DNA from 2 places in the Shewanella maritima genome. Region 2 is predicted to be linked to the other one. Evidence: predicted binding sites of a transcription regulator. Region 2 holds the regulator's gene; the other holds the start of a gene.
The links. Region 2 encodes sigma-54, which starts transcription at its own class of promoters, with help from an activator protein. Its sites were predicted from a motif close to GTTGGCACGNNNNTNGNNT; they were not measured.
Positions count from the first base shown of each region.

Region 1: a site for sigma-54 is predicted at 1,487-1,505, ahead of flgA (flagellar basal body P-ring formation chaperone FlgA). Genes of this name have one in related genera too.

Region 1 is NZ_CP036200.1:678,307-681,686, reverse strand. Features, by position in the region: gene flgM (flagellar biosynthesis anti-sigma factor FlgM) at 79-414, opposite strand; gene flgA (flagellar basal body P-ring formation chaperone FlgA) at 489-1,235, opposite strand; gene EXU30_RS02945 (chemotaxis protein CheV) at 1,686-2,606, shown strand; gene EXU30_RS02940 (CheR family methyltransferase) at 2,657-3,380, shown strand, end outside.
Region 2 is NZ_CP036200.1:1,594,665-1,598,044, reverse strand. Features, by position in the region: gene ptsN (PTS IIA-like nitrogen regulatory protein PtsN) at 1-57, opposite strand, end outside; gene hpf (ribosome hibernation promoting factor) at 60-347, opposite strand; gene EXU30_RS06915 (RNA polymerase factor sigma-54) at 371-1,861, opposite strand; gene lptB (LPS export ABC transporter ATP-binding protein) at 2,007-2,741, opposite strand; gene lptA (lipopolysaccharide transport periplasmic protein LptA) at 2,750-3,355, opposite strand; gene lptC (LPS export ABC transporter periplasmic protein LptC) at 3,342-3,380, opposite strand, start outside.

The sequences.
Region 1 (3,380 bases), 920 kb from region 2:
GTTACTCTTAGTTATGCCTGTCTATGCCCATGTGAAACACGTGAGCTAAACAATAATCTTTAGAGTAACGACAAACGATTACTCTTCGTTTAAATTCAGGCCGTCGAGCTGGGCTTCGAAACTAGCAATGTTTGCCGCTAGTTTTTCAGGGTCTACTTTATAGCGACCTTCTGAAATTGCTTGTTTGATTTCAGCAATCTTAGCCTGATCAACATCTGGTAATGCTGCCATTTTACTTTGTGCGCTTTGTAAACCTTGAGCTTGCGAAGTAATGCTTACTGAGTCACCTTTGACTGCAGAGCTTGCCTGCTCAGTTTTAGCACCGCTGCCAGCATCTTGGCTTGCTTTTGCTTGACGAGAAGTCTGCAAAGGCGTGCTGGTGGCCGTTTTTAATTTGTTAATGTCAATTGCCATAATAGGCTCCAACGTAAGTGATGAGGTTTCCCAATAAGGCTATCGGCCAGTAGAAAAATAACTTTAGAATTATTTTACATTTTAACTTCTACTTCGCCAATGCCAATCACTTGCGCATCTAACTGTTTGTTAGAGTTTGTATTTTTGACTTTGATCACATCGCCTATATTACCATCACGCATGGCTTCGCCTGTGGTTTTTATTTGTAGCGTATCGGTTTTCGCCCAAATAGAAATTGCATCGCCTTTGCATACGAAACAAAGGCTACGCTTTAACAGCGGTGAGCCTTGACTGGTTTTGCGTTTAACTCTAGTGCCAACAAGCTCATCGATGCTCGAGTAATATTCACCGCGAAGGCTGTATTGATCCATGTACGCCAGAGTGAGTTGGCTTGATGACAATACCGTTTTTGGTGACAGCACTTCTTTGGCCACGACAACCGGATATTCAATCGCGACTCGCACGGCGACATAGATTTGCCATGGGTAAGCAAGGTCGGGGCTATCGCAGCTAATTTTTACCGTATTAGTACGCGAGATTTCTCTATCTGTTGCCAGGTTTGCTGAAATCGGTTCATAGCATCTTGGTGGTTGCTGGCGGCCTTCTAGGTTTTGCGGCGTAATCGTTACTTTTGCATTGGGCTTTGGCGCAATTTTTTTAGAAATCACCTCTTTAGCTAACATATCTATGGTCGATAAGTTAGGAGTAACGATGCTTTGCTGAGCCTCACCTTTATTTGCTTCGTTTGCCGGTGATTGATTGGCACTTAACGGCAAGGTATGGGTTATCAGCAAACAAAATAATAAAATTTTTACTTTCATAATGAAGATACTAGCGAGTTTTGCCAGATTACACCTATACTCTTTAAATGTTATTCAAAAATAATAACTTTGGGTTTAAATTTCATGTTTTGCATGAGAATTGAACATTTGTTGCAACACGCTGCTCGGCAAAATGTAATTACACTACTTTTGAGTTGATTTTGCGCAAGTTTGCGATAAGTTTGTGAACAAAGTTAATGAATCAAAGTTAATTTTGAAATAGGATTCCCTGTTGGGCATTAGCATTAATTAAGCAAAAACTATGCCCAGCTATGTAGTCAGTTTTTTGGCAAATGTCATTCATGTTCATGATTGCGCTATTTGAACATTCGTCGTTTAGTTAGTTATGGCGATGACCGTTGAGATAAAAACTTGCAACCACGTGAGAAGACAAAGCTATTTGGCTGGTGTCGCCATTGAGTAACACATTAACAACAACAAGGCAGTGTTATGTCGAGTATTCTTGAGTCTGTAAATAAACGTACGCAACTGGTTGGTCAAAATAGATTAGAACTGCTGCTGTTTAAATTAAATGGTCGTCAGCGCTTTGGGATTAACGTCTTCAAAGTGAAAGAGGTGCTGCAGTGTCCGCCGCTCACGAGTCTGCCAAAATTAAATTCTTATATTAAAGGTGTTGCCCATATTCGTGGGGCAACCATTTCAGTGATTGACTTAAGTGCGGCAACAGGTGGCCGTCCGTTAGAGTCGACTGAAAACTGCTTTATTATCATTTCTGAATATAACCGCAGTGTTCAAGGCTTCCTAGTGAGTTCAGTCGAGCGCATTATTAATATGAACTGGGAAGCGATTATGCCGCCGCCACAAGGTGCGGGTCGTTACTCATACTTAACTGCAGTGACAGAAATTGAAAATGAGCTCGTCGAGATTTTAGATGTAGAGAAAATCTTAGATGAAATCTCACCAGTAAAAACTGCTATTAGTGAAGAAGTTGACGAAACACTGACTATAGACCGTGAGCAGAACTACCACATTATGGTAATTGATGACTCTGCTGTCGCACGTAAGCAGATTATTCGCTCGCTTGAGTCATTGAACTTACAGATTGATACTGCAAAAGACGGTAAAGAAGCGTTAGATAAGCTTAAAGCAGTTGCTGAGGAGATGACGGATGTGTCTGAAGAGATCCCGCTTATCATCTCAGACATCGAAATGCCAGAGATGGACGGGTATACATTAACGGCAGAAATCCGTGATGACCCTAAACTGAAGAACATTAAAGTGGTACTACACACTTCATTAAGTGGCGTATTCAATCAGGCTATGGTTGAAAAAGTTGGCGCTAACGACTTTATTGCTAAGTTTAACCCTGACGAGCTCGCCGAAGCCGTTAACAAGCACCTGAGTGTATAAGTTATTAGTTTGAACATGGGCAGGGATAGCTCTTAATTTAGGAAGTAAATGTGACTAATAAATCACTTGCTGAATCAGAGTATAATCAATTTAGGCTTTTCTTAGAGCAGCACAGCGGAATTGTGCTCGGTGAGAACAAGCAATATTTGGTGCGAAGTCGACTAGCGCCGTTAATGGGTAAGTATAACTTGCCGTCTTTATCTGAAGTGGTTAAACGTTCAATGAAACCTACCGAGCGGCAAATGCGCGCCGAGGTGATTGATGCTATGACCACCAATGAAACCTTGTGGTTTCGTGACCGATACCCATTTGAGTTGCTACAAAATACTTTACTGCCGAATTACGGCAAGTTAGGCAGACCGTTGAAAATTTGGTCTGCGGCTTGCTCTTCAGGCCAAGAGCCATATTCGTTAGCTATGACTGTGCTGGAGTATCAGCAACGTAAGCCTGGTGCATTATCGGGCGGGGCGTCAATTCAAGCGACTGACTTGTCACCATCAATGCTAGAGCGGTGTAAAGAGGCTGAGTATGACAGCTTAGCATTAGCTCGTGGCTTGTCTGAAGAGCGCAAGCGTCAGTTTTTTGATGCTTTGCCATCGGGCAATATGAAGGTTAAAGCTAATGTGAAGCGCCTAGTCAATTTCCGCGCTCATAATCTTCTTGAAAGCTATAGTTTGTTGGGTAAATACGACATTATTTTTTGTCGTAACGTATTGATTTACTTCGCTCCTGAAGCAAAAGCTAAAATACTGCGGCAATTTGCTGCCGCTTTGA
Region 2 (3,380 bases):
ACTGCCCGGAGTGGCACAGGCAGTGCACTCCGGCTGCAGGATGGTACGAATTTCCATCATTAATGCTTGGTTAGCTTCTCTTTATGTTTGATTACCTGGCGGTCAAGTTTGCTGATCAAAGAGTCGATTGCAGCATACATGTCGCTGTGTTCAGAAGTGGCGAAGACTTCTCCTCCACTAAGGCTGACTTTAGCCTCAGCCTTTTGTACTTGTTTGTCGACATTTAGGATAACGTGCACATTGTTGATTTGCTCAAAATGACGCTCTAGTTTGGCAAATTTACTGTCAACATACTCTCTAAGTGAGTCAGTTAATTCAATGTGGTGCCCCGTTAGGTTTATTTGCATATATCGTCCTCCTTTGATTGAGCTTATAAGCTCTTACGTTGGTTTGAGGGCGGGATAAGCATTGCTTCACGGTATTTCGCTATCGTACGACGAGCAACATTAATCCCTTGCTCCGCTAACAGTTGTGCCATTTTGCTATCGCTTAATGGCTTTTTCTGATTTTCAGCGGCGACCAGCTTTTTGATAAAGGCGCGAATAGCTGTAGATGAGCATTCGCCGCCGTCATCTGTGCTGACATGGCTTGAGAAAAAGTATTTGAGTTCAAATAGACCGCGTGGCGTATGCATGTACTTTTGTGTGGTAACCCTGGAAATAGTGGATTCATGCATCTCGACGGCCTCAGCAATATCGTTGAGTACCATTGGTTTCATGGCTTCTTCACCATATTCAAAGAAGCCTTGTTGGAACTGTACGATACAGTTGGCCACTTTTAACAGGGTGTCATTACGGCTTTCTAGACTCTTAATGAACCACTTAGCCTCTTGCAAATGACCGCGAATAAACTGGCTGTCAGCCTGGCTCTTGGTGCTACGAGCCATAGAAGCGTAATGCTGATTGACACCAATTTTTGGCATGTTGTCAGGGTTAAGCTCCACGACCCAGCGGCCATTTTTCTTTAATACTGAAACATCAGGTATGACATATTCATCATCACTAGGTGTGATTGCCGCTCCAGGCTTTGGATTCAATGATTGGATCAGGTGAATTGCTTCCCTAAGTTCATCTTCTTTAAGCTTGGTTTTACGCATAAGTAAACGAAAGTCACGGCCAGCAATCAGGTCGAGATAGTTGGCAATCAACATACGCGCATTGTCAATATGAGGCGTGTCATTAGGAAATTGCGCTAACTGTATAAGCAGGCACTCACTTAGATCGCGCGCAGCAACGCCAATGGGGTCAAAATGCTGAATACGTTTAAGTACTGCTTCAACCTCCTCTAGCTCAACCTCTTCATCGCCCATAGCGCTAAGGATATCTTCGGTGCTTTGGGTTAAATAGCCTGTATCGTCAATGGCATCGATAATGGCTGTGGCGATGGCTAAATCGGTATCAGAAAAAGGAGTGAGGTTTTTTTGCCATTCCAAATGCTCGTATAGACCTTCTGTGGTCTCGCCTTGAAATGGCATATCATCGTCGCGTGAGCCAGAGCTGGTTGCGCCAGTGCTGGCAACTGGTGAGGCTGTATAGACTTCATCCCAGGTGGTGTCCATTGGCAGCTCGTCAGGCATAGATTCTTTATTGAGCGAGTCTGCGAGATCAACGTTGGAAGTATCTGTTTCAGCAGACTTTTGGCTTGCTTCACTAAAATCGGTATCAGCTTGATCTTGTTTGTCTTTTGAGGCGTCTTTACCGTCGTAAAATTCTTCTACTTCAAGCAGTGGGTTAGAGTCTAATGCTTGTTGTATTTCTTGTTGTAGCTCCAATGAAGACAGCTGCAGTAGGCGAATTGCCTGTTGCAGTTGTGGGGTCATAGTCAGGTGTTGACCCATTTTGAGCTGTAGTGACGCTTTCATTTACCACTTATCCCTAGGTATCGTATAAGAGACACACATTAATGCTTGTAATTGGTTTCCTTAGGAGAGACTGGATTGGTACTCAGTCGAAGCTAATGCTGTCGCCGCCCATGTAGTTGAGCGAGCGAAACCAAATCATCAATAACTATAGCTTGAATTGTTCACCTAAGTATACTGCACGAACTTGCTGATCGCTCAAGATCTCATCTGGTGTCCCCTCGGCAATTAAGTTACCCTGGCTCACGATATAAGCATGCTCACAAACATCGAGGGTTTCACGCACATTATGGTCAGTGATCAGCACCCCTAGACCACGAGATTTGAGTTGCTGAATAATTTTCTTGATGTCGATTACCGAAATTGGGTCAACACCCGCAAATGGTTCATCGAGCAAGATAAATTTCGGGTTTGCAGCCAGTGCTCGGGCAATTTCTACTCGGCGACGTTCACCGCCTGATAATGCCATACCTTGGCTATCGCGAATGTGAGTGATATGGAATTCTTCGAGTAAATGTTCAAGTTCTTCAACACGTTGCTCTTTAGTTAGCTCTTTACGTGTTTGTAAAACTGCCATGATGTTGTCGTGTACAGTTAGTTTACGGAAGATGCTTGCTTCTTGGGGTAAGTAACCAATGCCTTTGCGCGCACGCAGATGCATTGGATCAGAAGTTAAATCATCTGCATCAATTAAAATGCGCCCGTGGTCACTTTTTACAAGTCCAACAACCATGTAAAAGGTGGTGGTTTTACCTGCACCATTTGGGCCCAGTAGACCAACAATTTGCCCAGTGGAAACCGATAAGCTTACGTCTTTCACTACTTGGCGGTTCTTATAGCTTTTAGCCAGGTTTTCAGCCGTTAAGGTGATTTGCTCTGTCATTACTTAGCCTACTGATTACCTTGTGTTGATGGCTCTTGCTGTTGTTCTATTCGCCTTTGCGGCTCAGGCTGCTGCTCGACAGGTGCTTGCTCTGACGGATCTTGGAAGTTCTCTGGCTGGATAATGGTAATCACTCGCTCATCGCCCTTACTTTGGGCTATGAGTTCTTGCTTATCAATGTTGTAGCGAATGATATCACCCGTTACCTGACTGCCTGCTTGGTCAAGCTTAGCCTTACCTGTCAGCGTCAAGGTGGTGCTTGCGAGGTCGTAGCGTACTTCAGAGGCGCTAGCGGTACCGATTTTACCGTCGTCTAACTCTTGTGAAAAAGTCGCAGGGTTACCAGTGGCGACTAAGGTTTTGGTTACAGAGTTATCAGAAGTAAATGCGCGTAGTTCATCTGCTTGAATATTGATTGAACCTTGAACCACAGTCACTGGACCATAAAAAATGATTTGGTTATTTTTTATATCTGCCTTTTGGCTAACTGAGCTAATTTTTACTTGCTGCTGTAAGTCGCCTTCTTTTGCTTCAAGGGAGCTCATTGGGCTAACAAGCCCAAGGGCAACAATTGCTGAAGCCAACAACATCTGGCGTGGATTAACGTGGTTCATAACGTCCTTCTACCTGACTAAGTAG